2 linked regions of the Caballeronia sp. TF1N1 genome follow. The protein of the gene in region 1 interacts with the protein of each later gene in a pairwise test. Links are inferred from orthologs where the notes say so. Each region holds a gene or a part of one and is shown on either strand. Other genes may lie near its edges. The genes, in order: pheT and secD.

Region 1 (12,101 bases):
TCCGGTCATGCGCACGTGGGAGCGCGTGGAGCGCATCTTCGGCACGATCGGCTTCGATGTCGCGGACGGTCCCGAGATCGAAACCGACTGGTACAACTTCACGGCGCTCAATAGCCCTGAGAACCATCCGGCGCGCTCGATGCAGGACACCTTCTACGTCGACGGTAAAGATGCCGAAGGCCGTCCGCTGTTGCTGCGCACGCACACGAGCCCGATGCAAGTGCGCTACGCGCGCATGAACAAGCCGCCGATCAAGGTGATCGTGCCGGGCCGCACGTATCGCGTGGACAGCGACGCCACGCATTCGCCCATGTTCAACCAGGTCGAAGGCCTGTGGATCGAAGAGAACATCAGTTTTGCGGACCTGAAGGGCGTCTATACCGATTTCCTCAAGAAGTTTTTCGAGCGCGACGACATTCTCGTGCGTTTCCGCCCGTCGTATTTTCCGTTCACGGAGCCGTCGGCCGAGATCGACATGATGTTCGAACACGGCAAGAACGCGGGCAAGTGGCTGGAAATCTCCGGCTCGGGTCAAGTACATCCGACCGTCATCCGCAACATGGGGCTCGACCCGGAGCGCTATATCGGTTTTGCGTTCGGTAGCGGCCTCGAGCGTCTCGCCATGCTGCGTTACGGCGTGCAGGACTTGCGTCTGTTCTTCGAGAACGACCTGCGTTTTCTGCGCCAGTTCGCTTAAACGCCGCACGGCCCGCGGAGCCCGGTTTGGCAACAGCAACCGGGCGAGAGACACCACCTCATTCGAACGTAGACACACATGCAATTCCCAGAATCCTGGCTCCGAAGCTTCGTCGATCCCGCACTCACGACCGACGAACTTGCGCACGCACTCACGATGGCCGGTCTCGAAGTCGAAGACCTGCGGCCGGTCGCGCCGCCGACCAAGAAGATCGTCGTCGGACAAGTGCTGGAAGTGGCGAAGCATCCGGACGCCGACAAGCTCAACGTCTGTCAGGTCGATGCCGGCACGGGCGAGCAGTTGAACATCGTGTGCGGCGCGCCGAACGTGACGCCCGGCATCAAGGTGCCAGTCGCGCTGGTCGGCGCGGAGTTGCCGCCTGCCGAAGCCGGTGGCGCGCCTTTCGCAATCAAGCTCTCGAAGCTGCGCGGTGTCGAAAGCCAGGGCATGCTGTGCTCGGCGCGCGAACTGAAGCTCTCGGAAGACCATAGCGGCTTGCTGATCCTTCCGGCCGATACGCCGATCGGAGAAGACATTCGCGAAGCGCTCAATCTCGACGACACCGTCTTCGAGATCAAGCTCACGCCGAACAAGGCGGACTGCCTTTCGGTTTTTGGCGTCGCGCGCGAAACCGCCGCGATCACGGGCGCGACGTTGAAGTCGCTCGACATGCCGCCGGTCGAGGTCAAGCTCGACGAGAAGCTGCCGGTGAAGATCCTCGCGCCGGATCTGTGCGGACGCTTTTCAGGTCGCGTGATTCGCGGTGTGAACGCGCGCGCGAAGACGCCGCAATGGATGGTCGAGCGCCTTGAACGCGCCGGTCAACGTGGCATCTCGGCGCTCGTCGATATCTCGAATTTCGTGATGCTTGAACTCGGCCGTCCCTCGCACGTGTTCGATCTCGACAAGATTCACGGCGGTATCGAAGTGCGTTGGGGCAAGAAGGGCGAATCGCTCAAGCTGCTCAACGGCAACACTGTCGAACTGGATGAAACCGTCGGCGTGATCGCGGACGGCGCGCAGGTCGAAAGCCTCGCGGGCATCATGGGCGGCGACAGCACGGCTGTCACGCTCGATACCACCAACATCTATCTCGAAGCCGCCTTCTGGTGGCCGGACGCCATTCGCGGCCGTGCGCGCAAATACAACTTCTCGACGGACGCCGCGCATCGCTTCGAACGCGGTGTCGATTACTCGACCACTGTCGAGCATATCGAACGCATTTCGCAACTGATCCTCGACATCTGCGGCGGCGAAGCCGGCCCGGTGGACGATCGGACCGTCAACGTGCCCGAGCGTCATCCGGTGACCATGCGCGTGTCGCGCGCGCACCGCATTATCGGCGTGGACATTAGCGTGGACATTAGCGTGGACGAGATCGCACAGATTTTCACGCGTCTGAATCTCGCTTTCGAGCGCGACGGCGATACCTTCAGCGTGACGCCGCCGGCTTATCGCTTCGATATCGAGATCGAGGAGGATCTGATCGAGGAAGTCGCGCGCATCTATGGTTTCGAGAAAATTCCCGCGCGCCCGCCGGTTGCTGCCAGCGAAATGCGGCGCACGAACGAAACGAAGCGCTCGATTCACACATTGCGTCATGCCGTGGCCGCGCGCGACTATTCGGAGACCGTGAACTTCAGTTTCGTCGATGCCGACTGGGAGAAGGATTTGGCCGGCAACGACAATCCGGTGAAGCTCATCAATCCGATCGCGAGTCAGCTTTCGGTCATGCGCACGACGCTGTTCGGCAGTCTGATCGACGTACTGCGCTACAACCTGAACCGGCGCGCGGACCGTATTCGCGTGTTCGAAGCAGGGCGTGTGTTTCTGCGCGATGCATCGGTTACGGCGGGCGAATTGGCTGTCGAAGGTTTCGCGCAACCGAAGATGATCGGCGGTCTCGCCTACGGTCCCGCGCTCGACGAGCAATGGGGCGCGCCGTCGCGCAGCGTCGACTTCTTCGACGTGAAGAGCGACGTCGAAGCGCTGTTCGCTCCCGTCGTGCCGCGCTTCGTGAAGGCGGAGCATCCGGCGCTGCATCCGGGACGCAGCGCGCGTGTCGAAGTGGCGGGCCGGGCGGTGGGCTGGATCGGCGAACTGCATCCGCGCTGGCAGCAAAAGTACGACCTGCCGCATGCGCCGATCCTCTTCGAAATCGAAGCGGACGCGTTGATGGATCGCGCGCTGCCGGCGCCTTCGGAAGTGTCGAAATTCCCGCCTGTGCGGCGTGATATCGCCGTCGTCGTGGATCAGAAAGTACCGCTCCAGGCGTTGCTCGACGAGCTTGAAAATGCCCGTTCGGAACCTGCCTGCAAGCACGTCACAAGGGTTGCGCTTTTCGACGAATTTCGTCCAAAATCAAATACTTCCGGTGGGTTGGCGGAGCACGAGAAAAGTCTTGCCTTCCGTGTTACGTTGCAAGATACTGGCGGCACGCTTCAGGATGAAACGGTCGATACGGCCATCAAAACGCTGGTGGATCGCCTGGCTCGAGTACACGGCGCGCGGTTGCGCGGATAGCCTGCGGTTGGGCATGTAGTTGGCCTGCAGTTGGCTTAGTCCGTCTTCATCGTCGTCCGCCGTTTTACCGATATGAACCAAATGAACTCGAGTGATTTCGAAGCCCTTCTCTCGGCGCAGCGTAGCGCCATGACCCGAGATATCCCGACTTCGGGCGCCGTGTCCAATGACACGCCCACGCTCACGAAAGCCGAACTGGCCGAGATGCTGTTCGACCACGTCGGCTTGAACAAGCGCGAAGCGAAAGACATGGTCGAAGCCTTCTTCGAAGTCATTCGCGACGCGCTCGAAAGCGGCGATAGCGTCAAACTCTCCGGCTTCGGCAACTTCCAGTTGCGCGACAAGCCGCAGCGTCCGGGACGCAATCCGAAGACTGGCGAAGCCATTCCTATCGCGGCACGGCGGGTCGTCACATTTCATGCAAGTCAGAAGTTGAAGGCGCTGGTGGAAACGGGAGCGGAGTCAGGTCTCACGCGTTGAATTCGCTCATGCGCTGAACATCGCGCGAATCGCTTTTGCTTGCCGTGCTTCATCGACATCACTCACCAAGATGGTTGATCGACGATGGAAAAAGTCGTCTTGCCTCCGATCCCGGCCAAGCGTTATTTCACGATTGGCGAAGTCAGCGAGCTGTGCGGTGTCAAGCCGCACGTGCTGCGCTATTGGGAGCAGGAGTTTACGCAGCTGAGGCCGGTCAAGCGGCGCGGCAATCGGCGCTACTATCAGCATCATGAAGTGCTGCTGATCCGGCGGATTCGCGAACTGCTATACGAGCAGGGATTCACCATCAACGGCGCGCGTAATCGGCTTGATTCGCAAGGCCGCCCGATCAGCGATGACGCCGAAGCCGAAGATATCGAGGGCGTAGCGGCTGCGCCTTCAGCGGGCGTCGATGTCGATCAGTTGCGCAAGGAGATCACGCAGGTGATCGATTTGCTCGGTGGCTGAATGCCGCTTGTCTTGTAGGAATGACCAATGCCGCGACGGATTCGCGGCATTTTTTTGGTCTGTGTGCATTGCGTTCCGAGTGCGACTGCGCGAAGAACATGGGCTGTATGGTGCCGGTCTACCCGCACAATGGCGAATCACAAAGCATGGGTTGGATCTATCAACCGACGGTCAGGTTCGCGCTTGGCGCCTCTACACCAACCGACCAGTACACAAGGCTCGGCCCCATACCCATAGGCGGATAGATACGCCAGTCATCAGGTCCGTGATGGAAGAAGTACAGCGCAAAGCGCCCGCCATTCTTGTATGCGCTCACACATACATAGCGGCTCCCGCCCAGATAGATGCGGCCGAACCGTGTAACGCGCGCGGATGACACCGAAACGAACCATCTCGCGACTTCGAGACGTAAACTGGAAGTTCGGGCTGAAAGCGGTTGCCTTTGAACGACAGGCGCGAGAGCAAGCGAAGGCATCAGGCGGCGTTCCTTATACGTCACTTTAAGATTAGAGCTTAAGGGCCTGACTTACAAGTGGTTTTTGTGCCTTTTAAGTCTGAGTAAAAGCGGGCGATTGCTTTAGGGAGACGATGCTTTCTTGTTTCCGATCTGCAGTGGAAACCGATGAATCAATCGCTTCGGAACAAACTACAGACGGTTTCGGCGAGCATACCGCAAACGTTTGCTCTACGAGCTACTTTTCAGCGTGCAAAGTCATGCGCAATTGAGAAAAGCAGCGATTAGCTTTCACGTGCTTTGAAGCAAGCGGTGCCATAGCGCTTCGGAAAGTTTGATTAGGGCGACAGTATTGTCAAATGCGTCGACTGTTCTTCGTTATCCATACGCCGCAGAAATTGCGATGCATCGACCGGACAAAATAGCGCTTCTGTGCGGACTAACGGCGGATTAGTCCGTCGAGCTTCTACCCGCTGGTTCGGTGCCTTGCTTTTTTTATGCGGTGAGCGGGTCGTTGAGCGTCGCGTCAAAATCGCGTTAAGGCAGGCACGGCCAATCATCGCGAACGCCGCGAGTTCAGTGTTTTTTGCATTGCATGCAGCGCGCAAACCTATCTGAACGTTTTAGCGCGCCCATTTTCGCGTATGAACTTCGGCGTGGCGACTGCCGCCCATTTTTCTGCACACGTGCGGGAGAGCATGGTCAGAAGAGGATAAGCAACTCTCGGATTTCGCACGACGAGTCGGCCCATCTCGAGCAGCACGGCAATTCTCTGGCGGCGATGCATTCGTAAAGTCCAGGATGTGCGACGGTGGTCCCTGTCCGACGGTCGATTGACAAAGGACGGTATTCGCGGAGCAAGAGGCATCATCACTACAGGCGCCTGGCGCCGAGTGACCATTGCATTACGACAACGCTTGCAATCGCTAGATCAGCTCTGTTGAGCAAGACGGCACTGTCGACTGACCACCTGATGTGCGGCGTCGATAGCTTCCAGGAACTGTTGCATGCCTGCCTGACGTGCCTCGCCATTGGCGATGAATTGCAAGGCTTCAAGAGCATCCACTTGCAGCAGATGGCCGGACGTGTTTGCCAGGTCTTTGATTTCAGCGTGCTTGCGTTCTAGTTCCTCAAGCACGGCCTTGGGCCAAGGCCGTTCAGGATCAGTCTGATACATGACTCGGAACACAACGCCCGAAAGCTCGGCGAGCGTGCCGAGCACTTCACGATAGACATGTGCGAGTGCATCCGCTGTCACCTCCGGCTTCTTGTCTCGACGCCCGAGATAGTGGAGGCTGGCGGTGGCACCGCGGACGACAACTGAGAGAATGGCTGACACGGCACGCCCCGATTTTTTATTTAATGATCATGATCGGAATATGAGGCAGTCTGGTTAGAAGTTGAGTGCGCCACTTAACGAAACGCCGCAATCAGCGTCAGGCCTGTCGAAAGTTTGGCGTGATTTGCATGACACTCGCGTGCCTTGCGGCTTTTCAGGTGGCGATCAGTGGTGCAACGGCAAATACTGCGTGTGCCTAACAGTCGCGGCCGCTCGAAGTGATCCGATGATTTGTCGATAGATTGCGCGAAGAAGCGGTTGTCCGCATAGAAGCGCATGGGTCAAATGATTTTTGGCAGTAGGCTCTGCTCGGTGATAACGGGCAAGGCGATTCCGCACAAGAGAGTACAGCTAGGATCGGCAACGCGTCGATGCCGCAAGCGGAGCCGGCATCGGACACGCCTACAGGAGCTCTGTAGAGAGGGCAGTGCGGCTTCATCACCCGTGGTCCTTCAGAGACGCATTCCTCATCGTTGAACGAGAAGCGAATGAACAAGACGCCAAACGAATCCGCCATCCGTCAAACCGAATTCTCAAACAGCATCAGAAAATCATTTATATCTGTGCTTTTCATCAAGAGCGGATTCAACGTCTCCGGATTGTGTTCCCACCAACGTGAGTCGAGTAATCGGGCTATCACGTCTGGCTCGAAGCGATAACGCAGAACGCGCTGCGGATTACCGACGACTATCGCGTAAGCAGGAACATCTTTGCTGATCGTGGCGCCCGCCCCGATGATCGCTCCGGTGTGGATCGTAACGCCTGAAAGGATGGTGGTGTTTGCGCCGACCCAGACATCGTTGCCAATGACGACGTCTCCCTTCCATCTATTGGAAGCGTTTATTTGATGCAGCGTCGTGTTCGTAGACAACGAAAGCTTCGGATGCTCGCCGCCTAGCACGAATGTTGCTCCCTGAGCAATTGAGCAGTAATGCCCAACCTCAAATGCACACGGAGCCCCCCAGTAATAAACGGTTGGTCGGTTTATATGACTGTGGTTACCGACCGCGACTTTGATTTCCTGAACTGGGAAAAAGAACCGTCCGTCAGTCACTTCCGGTGGCGGTAACGGAACCTCGACTGCCGGTTGCGGAGCCTTTCTCGAAAAAAATTTAGATAGCGGCTTCATGCTTCATCACCTGTCTCGCGCGCTGGGGCCGTTGTGAAAGTCGTCGTTGTCAAGCCGATTAGCCGGACGGCGCTGTGCACACGAGTCCTTCGTATCCACACTGTTGGCCCGTGCTAGAAGACACTTGAGCTTGGCTCGTGGCGCTACTACGAGCCGCCGTCACGCAGGCAGGCATGATAGCAAGCGGGGCGAAATGACTTTGAATTCGTTGATGTGCGAGACAGAGCCGATCTTCCTCTCGCCATGACGAAGCCCGCGGCAAAGTGTGACGCTTCCTCGCTATTGCGGGCGAAAGTATCTGACGGTCGGTGGCGCAAAAAACGATGCTGCGGAAGCGGCGCGGCGGAAGGTAAAGAGGCGTCTCACGCCTGGCTGGACGCGGACGTGCGCAGGCATCCGACTATGAAACCGCTCATTCCGCTGCTAGTTATCCAATATGAGTTCTTCGAGGTTGATGGCTATCAGCCAGCTCGGGGGAGACTACGAACGCAGCGACTTGCTGATCTTCCGTCGCCCAACACAACGACTAGCCTTAAAGTTCGGAGGCCCGGGCCAGTGCAAGCGTGTCGATGTACTCGCGAATGCTCGCGACTTTGCCATTGCGAACGATGATGGCAAAGATCCAGTGGTCTTCGAAGGTCTTGTTCGTGGCTTTGATTCGGCCCGTCGCGAAGCCGACGACCAGAACCCGGTCACCCTGAGCAACGAATTCGGGCGGGGCGGGGTAGGACGTATCCACCATCTCGGACGCCTTCTGCAACAGGTTCGCCAAGTCCGCGTGTCCACGGTGGGTGCCGGCCAGCGCCCACTCGCCCGGAACGATCCACTCGATGTCTTCTGCGGAAATGGCCAGCAAAGCTTGCTTATCGCCGCTGCCCAGCGCGGCAAAGAAATCCTTCACGACCTGGACGTTCGCTTGTGCGTTCATCGGTATCTCTCCACGTTTGTGACACAAGCCCGCAACAGGAACAGGTCGCGCTCTTACGTCGGACGGCCGCTGCTCCATCGATGTGCCGCGCGTTTTGCAGTCCAACACGCGGCACTTAGGACCCACGCTTTTCGCCGTCGACCAACAAGCCCACTGAAGGGGCACTGCGAGCGACGTTAGCCAGAGCCGCCACAACACATCAAAGTTGCGCCAAGCCGCCGTCGACGGCCACCTCGCTGGCGGTCATGAAGCTGCTGTCCGACGACGCGAGAAAGGCAGCCACCGCTCCGACCTCGGCCGGATCGGCCATGCGCTGAAGCGGAGTCATCGAGGCGAAAATCTTCTGGCCTTCCTCGCCCAGCGCTTCCTTCGCGAGTTCGGTTGCCGTCGCCCCGGGTGACAACACGTTCACACGGATGCCGGTGCCTTTCAGGTCCTCCGCCCACGTTCGCGCGAGGTTGCGCACGGCCGCCTTGCTCGCGCTGTAGGCGCTCATTCCGGGAGCGCCCGTAGTGCCGGCGCTCGATCCGGTCAGGATGATCGAACCGCCATCGCGCATCAGCGGCAACGCCTTCTGGACCGTGAAGATCGAACCCTTCACATTGGTGTCGAAGGCTTCGTCGATGTGCTCGGCGGTGATCTTGCCGAGCGCTAGCTGGCTTCCCGCGCCGGCATTCGCAAAGACGATATCGAGGGTCCCGCGCTCGTCCTTCACCGCAGCATAAAGTCGGTCGAGGTCGGCCTCATCCGAGACCGAGCCCTTTACCGCGCGGGCATTGGGCCCGAGGTCGGCCACGGCATCGTCGAGTGCGTCTTGCCGACGGCCGAAGATGAAGACGAAAGCGCCTTCCTCGATGAAGCGCTTCGCTGCCGCGCGGCCAATGCCCGTGGCGCCACCGGTGATGACAGCCGTCTTTCCGTTAAGTCTGGTCATGTCGTGCATCCTTCTTTCAAGTTGTACGGAAGCAGGAATTGCTTGCTTGAAACAAGTATGCAGTTGGACTAACCTAAGAACAAGTATGCACCTTTTGGTAACCACGAAAATGACCGACTGTTCTCCTACCTGCGGTGGCTGCTACTCTTACGGGCTAGCCGCGACCCTCAGCATCATCGCGGGCAAATGGAAGCCACTGATCTTGTACTTCCTGCTCGACGGCCCGAAGCGCTACGGCGAACTCAAGCGCAATGTCCACGGCGTCAGCGCCAAGGTGCTGATCCAACAATTGAAGGAACTCGAAGCCGATCGCGTCCTCGCGCGGACCGACTATCAGGAGGTGCCACCGCGCGTGGACTACACGCTGACGCCGCTCGGTCGAAGCCTGGCCGACAAGATCGTCCCGCTGTGCACTTGGGGAACCGAGAATATGGCCGAAATGGTGAACATGCTCGCTGAGCGCGACAGGTTGAAATAAAAGACAGCCGACATCCACGTTCAACGCGCTATCAAAACGTGCCCGCGCCGTTTTCGCCACTCAAAGAGCAGGGAAGTAGTGGCCATTGTCGAGGTCCTCGATCAGGCCGGGCTGGGCAGGCTTCCAGCCGAGAGCCTGACGCGTGATGAGATTGGACGCCGGAAGGTCCAGCGTGACCAGGTTTGTCAGGAAGCCAAAATATCCCGGCAGCATCAGCACGTCGATGGGAATGCTCACGGCCGGCAGGCCCAGGCGGCTGCCGATGGCCTCGGCGATCTCGCGCAAAGCGATGCCCTCGCCCTCGATGCCGTGCCAACTTTTGCCAGCCGGACCTTTCTCCAGCGCGAGACGGAACAAGGTGGCGAGGTCGCGGCCATGCACGGCCGGCCACAAGTTTGCGCCGTCTCCCGGATAACCGATGGCGCCCTTGTCCTTTGCGAGCGCAATCAGCAACGGGAGGAAGCCTGCATCGCTTGTGCTGTGCGCGATGGGAGGAATCCGCACGACCGAAGACCGCACGCCCCGCTGCGCGAGTGCGATGACGGCGAGCTCCACAACGTTACGAACTCGCAGCGTTCCTTTGTATGCATCGCCGGCCGGAAGGGCAGGGTCGTCCTCGCTGACGGGCCGGCCGAGGCTTTCCCATCCGGGTGAGCCGATGCTCGCCGACACGACCAGCGGCTTGCCGGTTCCGGCCAGTGCGTCGCCATACGCGAGCATGATCCGGAGTTCCGCGGCGGCCACGGCATCGAGCCCGCCAGAGGGAAGCAGGTCTTGTCTATGCGCGACATGGATGACACCGTCTGACTCCGACGCCGCGGCCTTCAGTTCACTAAGATCGGAGATATCGCCGCGACGCACCTTTGCGCCGAGCGCGGACACCGCCGCCGCTGATTTGTCCGACCTGGCGAGGCCGGTTACCTCGTGGCCGGCGGCGATGAGCTCGGGAATGATGTATGAACCGATATGGCCGGTCCCGCCCGTGACGAAAACGTGCATGTTATTGCTCCCTCCAGAAGATGTGATGCGAGATGTCGTGGCACCGATGCAATCAGCCGAGCAGGCTGACGCCGATTGAGAAGTTGGCGTGCTTGACGGAGTGAGTGAGGAGTCCCAGCGACAGCAGGCTGACGTGCTCCAGCGTCTTCGCCATGAGCAGCGGCCCGGTATCCATCGGGCGCAGTCCGAGGCTCGCGACGAATCCCGAGACGCGTGCTTTCGCCTGTGCGTCGTCCCCGGCGATGAATACGTCCAATAGGCGGCCCTCTACTGGACCGGCAGCCAGGACGTGAGAAAACAGGGTGTTGAACGCCTTGACGATTTTCGCGTCGGTAGGCGCGAACCTGTCCGCATTTTTGTGTGCGAGGCGGTTAGCGGAGTCACCCGCGTGCGTTGGTAAAACGCTCTCCAAACAGGATGGCAAACTGGTTCATCGCGGACGACCAGTCGAACGCCGCGCGTACTGACTTTGCCAGCACGTTGCGCAATGCCAGCCACAGCAGCTTGATGGCGGCCTCGTCATTGGGGAAGTGGCCGCGTGTCTTGATGATCTTGCGTAGTTGCATGTTCAGACTCTCAATGGCGTTGGTGGTGTAGACGACACGGCGTATGTCCGGCGGAAACACGAAAAACGGTGTGACGTTCTCCCACGCCCGTCGCCACGACTGCACGATAGTCGGATACTTCGCACCCCACGGGCCTTCGGCAAAGGCCTCCAGGGCCTGCTGAGCGGCCTGTTCACTCGCGGCGGCATAGACCGGCCGCAGCGCTGCGGCCACGCTCTTGCGGTCCTTGTAGCTGGCGTACTCCAGACTGTTGCGGATCAGATGCACGATGCAGGTCTGCACGGCCGTGCGCGGGTACGCCGTGCCAATCGCCTCAGCCAGTCCCTTCAGGCCGTCGACCACCGCGATCAGGATGTCCTGGCAGCCCCGGGTCTTCAGTTCGTTGAACACTTTCAGCCAGAACTTCGCCCCTTCGGTCTGTTCGATCCACAGGCCGAGCACATCGCGCTGGCCGTCGGCCTGAATGCCCAGCGCCAGATACACCGCCTTGTTGCTCACCACGCCGTCGCCACGGATCTTCACACGCAACGCGTCGAAGAACACCACCGGGTACATCGGCTCAAGCGGACGGCTTTGCCAGGCGAGCGCTTCAGCCATGACTTCGTCGGTGACCGAGCTGATGAAATCGGGCGAAACCTCGGTGCCATAGGCTTCGGCCAGAAACGCCTGGATCTCGCGCACACTCATGCCGCGCGCGTACATGGCGATGATGCGCTCGTCGAAACCGGTAAAACGGCGCTCGTGTTTCGGAATCAGGATGGGTTCAAAACTGCCGTCACGATCACGCGGCAGATCGACCCTGAGCGGGCCATAATCGGTGATGAGCGTCTTGCCGCTGGCGCCGTTACGTTCGTTGTCCTGGCCGTCGGGTTTCGGCTGCCCCGCCAGGTAGCCCAGATGCATCTTCATCTCGGCGCCCATCGCGCGCTCGATGAGTGCCTTGTTGAACGCCAGCATCAGGTCCTGGACCTCGGTGGGCGTCATCGGGCCTTTGACCAGGTCATCCAGCAGACCTTCCGGAAGGGCGGGCAGCGGCCCTCGGGCCGCTGCCTGAGAAGCGACGGTGCGTTTCTTCTTCATCGGCATATCCATAACTTTTACCTCAC
Region 2 (12,027 bases), 860 kb from region 1 along the record:
TTTGCGATGAAACGTGAAACTTGCGGCGAACTCAGTTCACCGCCACCGGTATGTCCAGCTTTCTCACGCCAGGCAAATCGCAGGCAGCGATGGCATCGCTGATCGCGTCGATGGCAGGCACGCGCGTGAAGCTCTTGCGCCACGCCAGCACGACGCGCCGGTCCGGGACGGGGTCATCGAACGCGACGTAACTGAGCAGGCCGGAATCGATGCCCGCCGCGTGCGGCTTCACTTCATGCACCGACATACGCGGCAGAACCGTGATGCCGACGCCGCTTGCCACCATATGCCGGATGGTTTCCAGCGACGAGCCTTCGAAGGTCTTCTGAATGCCGTCCGCGTTCTGCGAGAAGCGCATCAGCTCCGGACACACGCCGAGAACGTGATCGCGGAAGCAATGGCCGCTGCCGAGCAGCAGCATGGTTTCCTGCTTCAAATCGTCCGGATCGATCTTCGCGCGGTTTTCCCACGCATGACCCGAAGGCATGGCAACGACGAACGGCTCGTCGTACAGCGCGCGCACCATGAGGCCCGTTTCGGGAAACGGCAGCGCCATGATCGCCACATCGATCTCACCCTGCTTCAGCAGTTCGATCAGCTTGAGCGTGTAGTTTTCCTGAAGCATTAGCGGCATCTGCGGCACCGCCTTGATCATCTGCTTGACGAGCGTCGGCAGCAGATACGGCCCGATCGTATAAATGACGCCCAACCGCAGCGGCCCGACAAGCGGGTCTTTGCCCTGTTTGGCGATTTCCTTGATGGCGAGCGTCTGTTCGAGCACGCGCTGCGCCTGCGTGACGATCTGCTCGCCGATGGGCGTCACGCTGACTTCGCTCGTGCCGCGCTCGAAGATCTGCACGTTGAGTTCGTCTTCGAGCTTCTTGATTGCCACCGACAGCGTCGGCTGGCTGACGAAGCACGCTTCGGCGGCGCGGCCAAAGTGCCGCTCGCGCGCAACCGCGACGATGTACTTCAGTTCAGTGAGCGTCATTGGAGGCCAATGGAATACATTGATTCGATAGGTTTATCTTATACACCCGCCAAGCGCAATTCGACAACTCTCGCGGCTATTGCAAACGCGGCTGTGTATTTAGCAAATAGGGACCGACGACGCCCGCTCAAGTTCACCCATCACGCTTTTAAATACTGTTCGCGCACGCCCAGCCAGCGGGTGAGATGGCGCGTAACGGCGTCCGGGAACGCTTCGAGCATGCGATCCGCGGCCGCGCGCGCGGGTTCGATCAGCCAGCCGTCGTTTTCGAGGCTGGCAAAACGCAGCATCGCCTCACCGGACTGGCGCGCGCCGAGAAACTCGCCGGGACCGCGAATTTCGAGATCGCGGCGGGCGATCTCGAAGCCATCGGTCGTTTCGCGCATCGTTTGCAACCGGGAGCGCGCGGTTTGCGAGAGCGGATTCGCGTACATCAGCACGCACACGGAAGCGGCGCTGCCGCGCCCCACGCGTCCACGCAACTGATGCAGCTGCGCGAGCCCGAAACGCTCCGCATGCTCGATCACCATCAGCGATGCATTCGGCACGTCCACGCCCACTTCGATCACCGTCGTCGCGACCAGCAATTGCACTTCGTTGCGCGAGAAGGCGTCCATGACCGCCGCCTTTTCAGCGGGCGCAAGCCGACCGTGAACCAGCCCGACGCGCAGTTCGGGCAGCGCCGCGACGAGCGTTTCGTAAGTCTCGACGGCGGTTTGCAACTGCAGCGTCTCGCTTTCCTCGATCAGCGGACACACCCAATAAACTTGCCGACCAGTCAGCGCCGCCTCGCGCACGCGGCCGATGATCTCGTCGCGGCGGCTGTCGGAGACGATTCTCGTGAGAATCGGCGTGCGGCCAGGCGGCAATTCGTCGATGGTCGAGACATCGAGATCGGCGTAATAGGTCATGGCGAGCGTTCGGGGAATCGGCGTCGCGGACATCATCAGCTGATGCGGCTGGAAGTCTTTCGCCCCGTTCGATGCTTTCTGCGCCTTCGCCCGCAGCGCAAGCCGCTGCGCGACACCGAAGCGATGCTGCTCATCCACGATCACGAGGCCCAAGCGCGCGAACTCGACCGAGTCCTGAATGATCGCGTGCGTGCCGATGACGAGGTGCGCGGTGCCGAGCGCGGCGGCCTCGCTTGCGCTGCGTTTGTCCCGGGCTTTGAGACTGCCGGCGAGCCACGCGACCGACACGCCGAGCGGTTCGAGCCAGCCGCGCAGCTTGCGCGCGTGCTGTTCCGCGAGAATTTCGGTCGGCGCCATGAGCGCGGCCTGATAACCGGCGTCGATGGCCTGCGCCGCCGCGAGCGCCGCGACGATGGTCTTGCCGCTGCCGACATCGCCTTGCAAAAGACGTTGCATCGGATGCGCGAGCGTCAGTTCGTGCGCGATTTCCGCGCTGACACGCTGCTGCGCGCCGGTCAGCGAAAACGGCAGCGCTTTCAGTAGACGCACGACGAGCGAGGCGGAATCGCCAGCGGCACGGCGCGGCATGGCAGGCGCGGCGCGAGTGCGGCGTTCGGCGTGCGCGCGCTTGAGCGATAACTGCTGCGCGAGCAGTTCCTCGAACTTGATGCGCGTCCACGCCGGATGCGTGCCGTCGATAAGCGCGGTTTCGTCGGAATCCGCGCGCGGATGATGCAGCGTGCGCACCGCGTCGAGCAGGCCGGGCACGTTGAGCGGGGCGAGATGCGCGCGCGCGATCGGCTCGGGCAGCAACTCCGGCAGAAACACGCGAGAGAGCGCGCTGTCGATCGCCTTGCGCAGATACGCCTGCGAGACGCCCGCGGTCGCCGGATAGACGGGCGTGAGCGCTTGCGGCAGCGGCGTGTCGTCATCGACGGGGCGCACGACCGGGTGCACCATCTCCAGGCCGAAAAAGCCGCCGCGCACGTCGCCGCGCACGCGCAGGCGCACGCCGACGGACATCTGCTTGACTTGCGAACCGTAGAAGTTGAGAAAGCGCAGCGTCAGGTCGTCGCCGGCATCGTCGCGAATCTTCACGAGCAATTGCCGCTTCGGCCGATACGCGATCTCGTTATCGAACACGACGCCTTCCGTCTGCGCGATGTCGCCGGGAATGAGTTCGGCGATTGGCGTGAGCGACGTTTCGTCTTCATAGCGCATCGGCAGATGCAAGACGAGGTCGATGTCGGTCTTCAAGCCGAGCTTGGCGAGCTTGTCGGCGGGTTTGACGAGCTTGGGCGCGGTTTTGCCGGCGCTGGTCAGACCCGCGTTCCCAGTTTTCGCGGCCGACGCGGGTTGGGCGGCGCGAGTGGACTGCGCGTCCGCCACGCTCGGCTCCTCGAAGGTTTCGGCGGTGCTGTCGAAACCCGCGTCTTGAGCCTTCGCCGCCGAAGCAGTCGGCGGCGAATCACCGTCGTCGAGCGCGGACGCCCGCACCTCGCCCTCCGGCTGGATCGTGCCCGCCATGACCGGCTTCGGCGCTTTCTTCCGCGTGCGCGCGGCCTTCCCTTCGACACGCGCGCCGCTGTCTTCGGCGCTTGGAAACGCTTCGTCGGGAGAAGTCACGCGGCGGTCGGACAAGGGCATCTGCTCTCTACGCAAGTACAATATGGGGTTTTGGTCGGCGCGCCTGTGCCGCCCTCAAGCAACATCGGGCAACTATCAAACGCCATGTTCACGCTCTCCGATTTCGATTTTAATCTGCCGCCCGAGCTGATCGCGCAGAGTGCGCTCACCGAGCGCAGCGCGAGCCGTCTGCTCGAAGTGGACAATCACGTTTCGCCGGCCACGCTCATCGACCGGCGTTTCTCCAATCTGCCGAACCGGCTCGACGCCGGCGATCTGCTCGTCTTCAACGATACCAAAGTACTCAAGGCGCGCTTCCTCGGCCAGAAGGCCAGTGGCGGACGCGTAGAAGTGCTGGTAGAGCGTCTGACGGGCGCAACCACCGCGCTTGCGCAGATTCGCGCGAGCAAGAGTCCCGGGCCGGGCACGACCCTTCGCCTCGCCGATGCATTCGATGTCACCGTCGGCGAGCGCGTCGAACCGTTCTATACGCTGCATTTTCCGGCCGAATGCCTGACGCTCATCGAGCAATACGGGCGCTTGCCGCTTCCGCCGTATATCGAGCACGACCCCGACGCCTACGACGAAACGCGTTATCAGACCGTCTACGCAGCAAATCCCGGCGCGGTCGCGGCGCCGACGGCAGGCCTCCATTTCGACGATGCCCTCTTCGCCCGACTCGACGCGCGTGGAGTCGAACGCGCCACGCTCACGCTGCACGTCGGCGCGGGCACGTTTCAGCCGGTACGCGTGGACAATATCGCCGAGCACAAGATGCACAGCGAGTGGTACGAGTTGCCGCAGTCGCTCGTCGATAAAATCGCGGCGGTGAAGGCGCGCGGCAATCGCGTGATCGCCGTGGGCACGACGTCCATGCGCGCGCTGGAAGCCGCCGCCCGCGACGCCGCCGAAGCCGGCCGCCCGCTCGCCGCAACGAGCGCCGAGACGGATATCTTCATCACGCCGGGTTACACCTTCCGCGTAGTCGACCGGCTCGTCACCAATTTCCATTTGCCGAAGTCGACGCTCCTGATGCTCGTGTCCGCCTTCGCCGGCATGGACGCGATCCGCGCGGCTTACCAGCACGCCATCGACGAGAAATACCGCTTCTTCAGTTATGGCGATGCCATGCTTTTGACTCGCCATTCCCAAACTTAACCATCTACGCGCCGGACGTATCGACCGAAGCTGACGGCTTGACTTCCATGGCCAGCGACAGCGCTTACCATGGCGACAATCTCTGCGCTCCCCGGCGGCCCAGGAACCACAATGACCGAGAATCACACTCCGCCCGACAACGGCCTCAAGTTCGAACTGCTCGCCACCGACGGACAGGCGCGTCGCGGCCGTCTGACGCTGAATCACGGCGTCGTCGAAACGCCGATCTTCATGCCGGTCGGCACCTACGGCACCGTCAAGGCAATCCAGCCGCGCGAACTCGAAGAGATTCGCGCGCAGATCATCCTCGGCAACACGTTTCATCTTTGGCTGCGTCCGGGTCTCGAGACCATCGGCGCGCATGGCGGGCTGCACAGGTTCATGGGATGGAACCGTCCCATTCTCACGGATTCAGGCGGCTTTCAGGTGTTTTCGCTGGGCGAACTGCGCAAGATCACGGAAGAAGGCGTGACGTTCGCTTCGCCGATCAATGGCGACAAACTCTTTCTCTCGCCCGAAGTGTCGATGCAGATCCAGAAGGTGCTGAATTCAGACATCGTCATGCAGTTCGACGAGTGCACGCCTTACGCCACGAACGGCGTACCGACGACGCACCAGGAAGCCGCCGACTCCATGCGCATGTCCATGCGCTGGGCGAAGCGCTCCATCGACGAGTTCAACGGGCTCGGCAATCCGAACGCGCTGTTCGGCATCGTGCAGGGCGGCATGTTCGAGGACTTGCGCGACGAGTCGCTCGCGGGTCTCTCGGAAATCGGCTTCCATGGGCTCGCGATAGGCGGCCTTTCGGTCGGCGAGCCGAAGGAGGACATGTTGCGCGTGCTCGATCACATCGGCCCGAAGCTGCCCGCCGACAAGCCGCATTATTTGATGGGCGTCGGCACGCCGGAAGATCTGGTCGCGGGCGTGGCCGCAGGCGTCGACATGTTCGATTGCGTGATGCCTACGCGCAACGCGCGCAACGGCTGGCTCTTCACGCGCTTCGGCGACCTCAAGATCAAGAACGCGACGCACAAGAACTCGCAAAAGCCGCTCGACGAAAGCTGCGGTTGTTATACGTGCCGCAATTTCACGCGCGCTTATCTGCACCATCTGCATCGCGTGGGGGAAATTCTGGGCGCGCAGCTGAACACCATTCACAACTTGCATTACTACCTGGAACTTATCGGCGAAGTGCGCCAATCGATCGAAACACACACGTTCGAGGCATTTCGCAAGACGTTCGCGGAGAATCGTGCGCGCGGCGTCGACTAAGGCGGGACGGATATCGTCCGGACAGGCATTACAATCGCCTTTCCGTCGCTCGCAACGGACTCTCGAAAGTCGCGGTAACGGCTTGATGCCAAAGCGCATTCCAGCCATTTGAGGGGCGCGGCGAGTGGTAGAATATCGGGCTAATTTCTGGCCCAGGTTTTCAAACGCATTTGCGAACGTCATTTCGAACGCAATTCTGAACGTATTAACGGAGAGACCAACGTGTCGTTCATTTCCAATGCCTTTGCACAAGGCACCGCCAGCAGCGCGGAATCGAGCCTGATGAGCTTCCTGCCGCTGATCCTGATGTTCGCCGTGTTGTACTTCATCATGATCCGTCCGCAGATGAAGCGTCAGAAAGAGCATCGCAACATGCTGTCGGCCATGGCCAAGGGCGATGAAGTCGTCACGAACGGCGGCATCGTCGGCAAGGTCACGAAGGTGTCGGAAGCTTACGTTGGCGTGGAAATCGCCGAAGGCACGGAAATCACCGTGCAGAAGGCTGCCGTCACGACCATTCTCCCGAAGGGCACCATCAAAGCGCTGTAAGGCCACGTTCCTTCGCGTCCGGCGCGGCCTCGCCACCGAGCCACCGGGTCTTCCCATGCGGTTCGCAGCGCATGACGCCGGACGCCCCCTCCCCCGCAGCCAACTTTCCGTTCGGCCATCCCCATGAATCGTTATCCCCTCTGGAAGTATGTCGTGATGCTGGTGGCGCTCGTCATCGGTCTCGTCTACACGCTTCCCAATTTCTTCGGCGAAGCGCCTGCCGTGCAGGTATCGAGCGGCAAGGCAACCGTGAAGCTCGACTCCGCCACGCTTTCGACTGTCGAGAGCGCGCTCGCCGCGGCAAAGATCCAGTCCGACGAAGTCACGTTCGACAACTCGTCGGCGAGTGCGAACATTCGTGTGCGTCTGAAAGACACGGACACGCAGTTGCATGCGAAAGACATCATCACGAAGGCGCTGAACAGCGACCCGACCGACCCGCAGTACATCGTCGCGCTGAACCTGCAGAGCGCATCGCCGCGCTGGCTCTCCGCGCTGCATGCATTGCCGATGTACCTCGGTCTCGACTTGCGCGGCGGCGTGCACTTCCTGCTGCAAGTGGACATGGCTGGCGCGCTCAACAAGAAGCTCGATTCCGACGCCGCCGACGCGCGCACTTACCTGCGCGACCGCAATATCCGCGATGGCGGCGTGAATCGCGTGGGGCAATCGGTGGTGGTGAATTTCGCCGATGCGGCCGCGGCCGACAACGCGCGCACGTTGCTCACGACGGGCGTCGCCGAATTGCAATGGACCACGCGTCAGGGCGGCGACGGCTATCAGGTGGTCGGCACCTTCACGCCGGGCACGCAGCGCACGGTGGAAGACGGCGCGCTCAAGCAAAACATCACGACGCTGCATAACCGCGTCAACGAACTCGGCGTGGCCGAGCCCGTGATTCAGCAGCAGGGTTCGGACCGGATCGTCGTCGAGCTGCCGGGCGTGCAGGACACGGCGAAGGCAAAGGACATCATCGGCCGCACGGCGACGCTCGAAGCACGTCTCGCCGATCCCGTGAACACCTACGGAAACGCGACCGATCCGGTGCCGCCGGGCGACGAAGCGTTCAAGCAGGGCGACCGCACCGTGTTCCTGCGCAAGCAGATCATCTTCACGGGCGACCGCATCATCGACGCGTCCACGGGCTTCGACGATCATCAGCGTCCGTCCGTAAATCTTCGCCTCGACTCGGCCGGCGGCCGCGCGGTGTCGAGCGTGTCGCGCGACAACATCGGCAAGCCGATGGCCATGGTTCTGTTCGAAAAGGGCAAGGGCGAAGTGCTGACGGTCGCGACCATTCAGTCCGAACTCGGCGACCGCTTCCAGATCACCGGCCAGCCGACGCCGCAAGCCGCCACGGATCTCGCACTGCTCTTGCGCGCCGGTTCGCTCGCAGCGCCAATGGACATCATCGAGGAACGCACGGTCGGGCCGAGCCTTGGCGCCGACAACATCAAGAAGGGCTTCGATTCGGTGCAGTACGGTTTCGCCGCGATCGCCATCTTCATGATCGTGTACTACATGCTGTTCGGCCTGATCTCCATGTTGTCGCTGTCGGTCAACCTGCTGCTGCTCGTCGCGATCCTCTCCATGCTGCAGGCCACGCTGACCTTGCCGGGTATCGCGGCTATTGCGCTTGCGCTCGGCATGGCGATCGACGCGAACGTGCTGATCAACGAACGTATCCGCGAAGAACTGCGTAACGGCGCGCCGCCGCAAACGGCGATACAGGAAGGTTTCAAGCACGCCTGGGCGACCATTCTCGACTCGAATGTCACCACGCTGATCGCCGGTCTCGCGCTGCTCGCGTTCGGCTCGGGTCCGGTACGCGGCTTCGCGGTCGTGCACTGTATCGGCATTCTGACCTCGATGTTCTCGGCGGTGTTCTTCTCGCGCGGCCTCGTGAACCTGTGGTACGGCGGCAAGAAGAAGCTGAAGTCGCTGGCTATCGGTCAGGTGTGGCGCCCGGAAGGCGGCAACACCGAAGCTGCGGCGGCCGCGTATCTCGCCGCCCAACGCGGTGACGATTCGCCCGTCGACGAAATCATCAAGACGGCGAAAGGCAAGACCAAGACGGCTGTTCCCGTCGCGGCGCCGCGTGCTCAGGTTCAGACGCCTGCGCGCGGTGGCAAGCCGAGCGTGCGCCGCCGTTCTGGTCCTGGCATCGATGAGGAAAAACCGGGTTCGCCCCGCTGATTGACTGAACCCCGGAGAAACGAAACATGGAATTCTTCCGCATTCGCCGCGACTTGCCGTTGATGCAGCGCGCGTTGATCTTCAACGCGATCTCGCTCATCACGTTCCTCGCGGCCGTTTTTTTCCTCGTGCATCGAGGCCTGCATCTGTCGGTGGAGTTCACGGGCGGAACGGTCATCGAGGTGCAGTATCCGCAAGCCGTGCCGCTCGAACCCGTGCGCGGCACCATGGCCAGGCTCGGTTACGCCGATGCGCAAGTGAAGAACTTCGGCACATCGCGCGACGTGCTCATCCGTTTGCCGATCAAGCAAGGCCTCACGTCGGCGCAGCAGAGCGATCAGGTGATCACCGCGCTCAAGGTCAACGACCCGCAAGTCACACTGCAACGTGTCGAGTTCGTCGGGCCCCAGGTGGGCAAGGAACTCGTGACCAACGGGCTGTTGGCGCTGGCTTGCGTGGTGATCGGCATCGTGATCTATCTGTCGTTCCGCTTCGAGTGGAAGTATGCGGTGGCGGGCGTTATCGCCAACTTGCACGACGTGGTGATCATTCTCGGCTTCTTCGCTTACTTCCAGTGGGAGTTCTCGCTGTCCGTGCTGGCGGCGATTCTCGCGGTGCTCGGCTATTCGGTGAACGAGTCGGTGGTTATCTTCGACCGGATTCGTGAAACCTTCCGCAAGCAGCGCAAGATGACGGTGATCGAGGTTATCAACCACGCGATCACGAGCACGATGTCGCGAACCATCATCACTCACGGCTGTACGGAAATGATGGTGCTCTCGATGTTCTTCTTCGGCGGTCCGACGCTGCATTACTTCGCGCTGGCGCTGACGGTGGGTATTCTGTTCGGTATCTACTCGTCGGTGTTCGTGGCCGCCGCGCTTGCGATGTGGCTGGGCGTGAAGCGCGAAGATCTCGTCAAGGACAAGAAGGACAGGTTCGATCCGAACGATCCGAACGCGGGCGCTCAGGTTTAAGGCGCGTCGTAACGATGGACAAGCAAAGGGCCGGTCTTCGAAAGGAGACCGGCCCTTTGCATTTGGCGCGGGCGCAAAAAAACCGCCTCACGTACAGCACGCGAGGCGGTTTCATCCCACACTCGATGAAACTTACTGCTTCACGCCTTCGGCCTGGATATGCAGCGTCGTCTTCAGGCTGAAGCCGTACGACTTGCCGTAGTCCATGCCGAAGTCGCCGCGATCGAACGTCGCCGACGCTTCCGTGCCGCACACTTCCTTCTTCATCATCGGATTGACGAAGCACTTGAAGGTGTCGAGCTTCAGGTTGAGCGGCTTGGTCACGCCGTGCATGGTCAGCGTGCCGATGACTTCAACCGGCGTGTCGCCGTTGAAGCGGATCGACGTGCCCTTGTACACCGCGGTCGGGTACTTGGCGACATCGAAGAATTCGGCTTTTTGCAGATGCTCGTCGAGCTTCGCGTTGCCGGTGTTGATCGATGCAATGTCGATCGTCACTTCAGCCGTGCCGGTCTTCGCCGCGCGATCGAGCACGACGGTGCCGCTGCTCTTGTTGAACTTGCCGCGCCACGTGGACACGCCGCCGAAGTGATCGGATTCGAAGCTCGGATACGTGTGGTTGGGATCGAGCTGGTAGGTATCAGCGGCCATTGCGCTGAACGAGAGGCTGGCTGCAAGCGCGCCTGCGGCGAAAACGGAAAGTTTGTTCAAGTGCTTCTCCTGGTTGAATCGTTGCGATGCAATGAGTTGGCTTTAATTTGCTTGAGTCGGCCGCTTACTTCTTCGCGGCGACGATATGAAACTTGATGACGACATCGTCGGCGACCACCGACGTGTCTTTCCATTCACCCGTTCCAATGTCGAACTGGTTGCGCTTGATCGGCAGCGAGCCGTCGAACGTTTCCGTTGCGCCCTGCTGCGTGATGGTCACGGGCACCGTGACCGTCTGCGACTTGCCCTTGATGGTGATTTTGCCCGTCACCTTGTATTGATTGCCGCCCGCCGGCGCAATGGCGCTCGAAACGAACGTGGCGGTCGGATAGGTCGCGGCATCGAACCATTCCTTGCCGCGCACCTGCTTGTTGTAGTCGTCGTCGCCGAGATCGTAGCTGCCGGTATCGATCGTGATATTCGCGCTGCCGGCGGCGGGCTTGGCCGGATCGAACGAAATCTGCGCCGTGAACTTGTTGAACTTGCCGTCCGTGGGCACGTTCATCTGCTTCGATGTCGCGGTCACGCTGCTCTTGCTCACGTCCACTTGCGCATGTGCGCCGATGGCGAGCGCAAGCGAGCTTGCCGATACGGCGGCCAGCATCCAACGATTGAGTTTCACTTTCATGTGTACCTTTTCCTGATCGGGTCCGACGAACATCCGGTATTGGAAATCAAAAGAATGCTGGAACAAACAGCAGGCGGGAAACGCCTTGCCAACGCACAGGAAACAATCGCATCGGCGGCTTAGCGCAGAAACGGAAGCATGCGGCCGAGCAAGCCATCGCGATCGACGAAATGATGCTTGAGTGCCGCGAGCACGTGCATCACGACGAAGAAGAGCAACGTGTAGTTCAGCGCAATATGCACGATTCTCAGCGTCGCCTTCAAAGCCTTGTCCGGCCCGATGATGGTTGGCAACGGCAACACGCCGAGATAAACCACCTGCAAGCCGGCCGCGGAACTATAAAGATAACCCGATGCGGGAATCACCAGCATGAGTGCGTAAAGGAGGAAATGCGTGAGATGCGCCGCGCCCTTCTGCCAGCCCGGCATGTCGACGGGCATCGGCGGCGCGCGATGCGTGGCGCGCCACACGAGCCGCAGAACGGCAAGCGCGAACACGGTCACGCCAATCCACTTGTGCCACGAAAAGTACTTGAGCTTGGTCGGCGTGAAACCCGGTATGTCCGTCATGATCCAGCCGAGATAAAAGCCGCATACGATCAGCAACGCAATCAGCCAGTGCAGGCCGATTGCCGTGGCGCTGTATCGTCCGGTCGACTGAGCCGACGCGATGCGAACGCTGCTTTCCATATTGCTTCACCCTGATATTCATCGTTATGCGGCTGGCCGTCCGGAACGACGGGTCTTCAAGGCCGCAATCCTACATCAACAATACGGAATTGCCAGCGCGTGCGAGGTGTCTGCCCAATAGCCGCAAAGCCCCGCCGCCATTGACGCTGCGCGCTCTTTTGCTGCTACGTCGCACTGTTGCAACGAACTATTCCGCCCATGCAACGGTCGATTGATTCATTCGGCTTCAGTCGCCCGCACGCCCTGCAAGACGCCTATTACACGCCCGACCGACGCCCAATGAGGAATAACGATGGAGCATGCGCCAATATTCCCGCGC

What was found.
Region 2: the proteins of pheT (region 1) and secD interact in binary tests that used the Escherichia coli proteins (3 or more experiments, as listed by UniProt). The link is inferred for Caballeronia sp. TF1N1 from one-to-one orthologs.

Annotation. Positions count from the first base shown.
Region 1 is NZ_CP084626.1:1,207,338-1,219,438, forward strand. The notes cover bases 428-3,497. They hold pheT (phenylalanine--tRNA ligase subunit beta), read left to right. Parts: upstream 428-775; coding sequence 776-3,220; downstream 3,221-3,497. Other genes in these bases: pheS (phenylalanine--tRNA ligase subunit alpha), read left to right, coding at 428-697; LDZ28_RS05570 (integration host factor subunit alpha), read left to right, coding at 3,293-3,497. Also shown: more of pheS, read left to right, coding at 1-427; more of LDZ28_RS05570, read left to right, coding at 3,498-3,700; LDZ28_RS05575 (MerR family transcriptional regulator), read left to right, coding at 3,785-4,168; LDZ28_RS05580 (hypothetical protein), read right to left, coding at 5,554-5,961; LDZ28_RS05585 (CatB-related O-acetyltransferase), read right to left, coding at 6,482-7,090; LDZ28_RS05590 (nuclear transport factor 2 family protein), read right to left, coding at 7,623-8,018; LDZ28_RS05595 (SDR family NAD(P)-dependent oxidoreductase), read right to left, coding at 8,218-8,952; LDZ28_RS05600 (helix-turn-helix domain-containing protein), read left to right, coding at 9,062-9,430; LDZ28_RS05605 (SDR family oxidoreductase), read right to left, coding at 9,491-10,429; LDZ28_RS05615 (IS256 family transposase), read right to left, coding at 10,810-12,081.
Region 2 is NZ_CP084626.1:346,921-358,947, reverse strand. The notes cover bases 6,171-9,166. They hold secD (protein translocase subunit SecD), read left to right. Parts: upstream 6,171-6,630; coding sequence 6,631-8,703; downstream 8,704-9,166. Other genes in these bases: secF (protein translocase subunit SecF), read left to right, coding at 8,730-9,166; yajC (preprotein translocase subunit YajC), read left to right, coding at 6,181-6,507. Outside these bases: LDZ28_RS01725 (hydrogen peroxide-inducible genes activator), read right to left, coding at 32-991; ATP-dependent DNA helicase RecG, read right to left, coding at 1,132-3,549; tRNA preQ1(34) S-adenosylmethionine ribosyltransferase-isomerase QueA, read left to right, coding at 3,634-4,686; tRNA guanosine(34) transglycosylase Tgt, read left to right, coding at 4,798-5,958; more of secF, read left to right, coding at 9,167-9,680; LDZ28_RS01690 (YceI family protein), read right to left, coding at 9,813-10,331; LDZ28_RS01685 (YceI family protein), read right to left, coding at 10,456-11,019; LDZ28_RS01680 (cytochrome b), read right to left, coding at 11,139-11,708. UniProt on the Escherichia coli protein: Part of the Sec protein translocase complex. Interacts with the SecYEG preprotein conducting channel. SecDF uses the proton motive force (PMF) to complete protein translocation after the ATP-dependent function of SecA.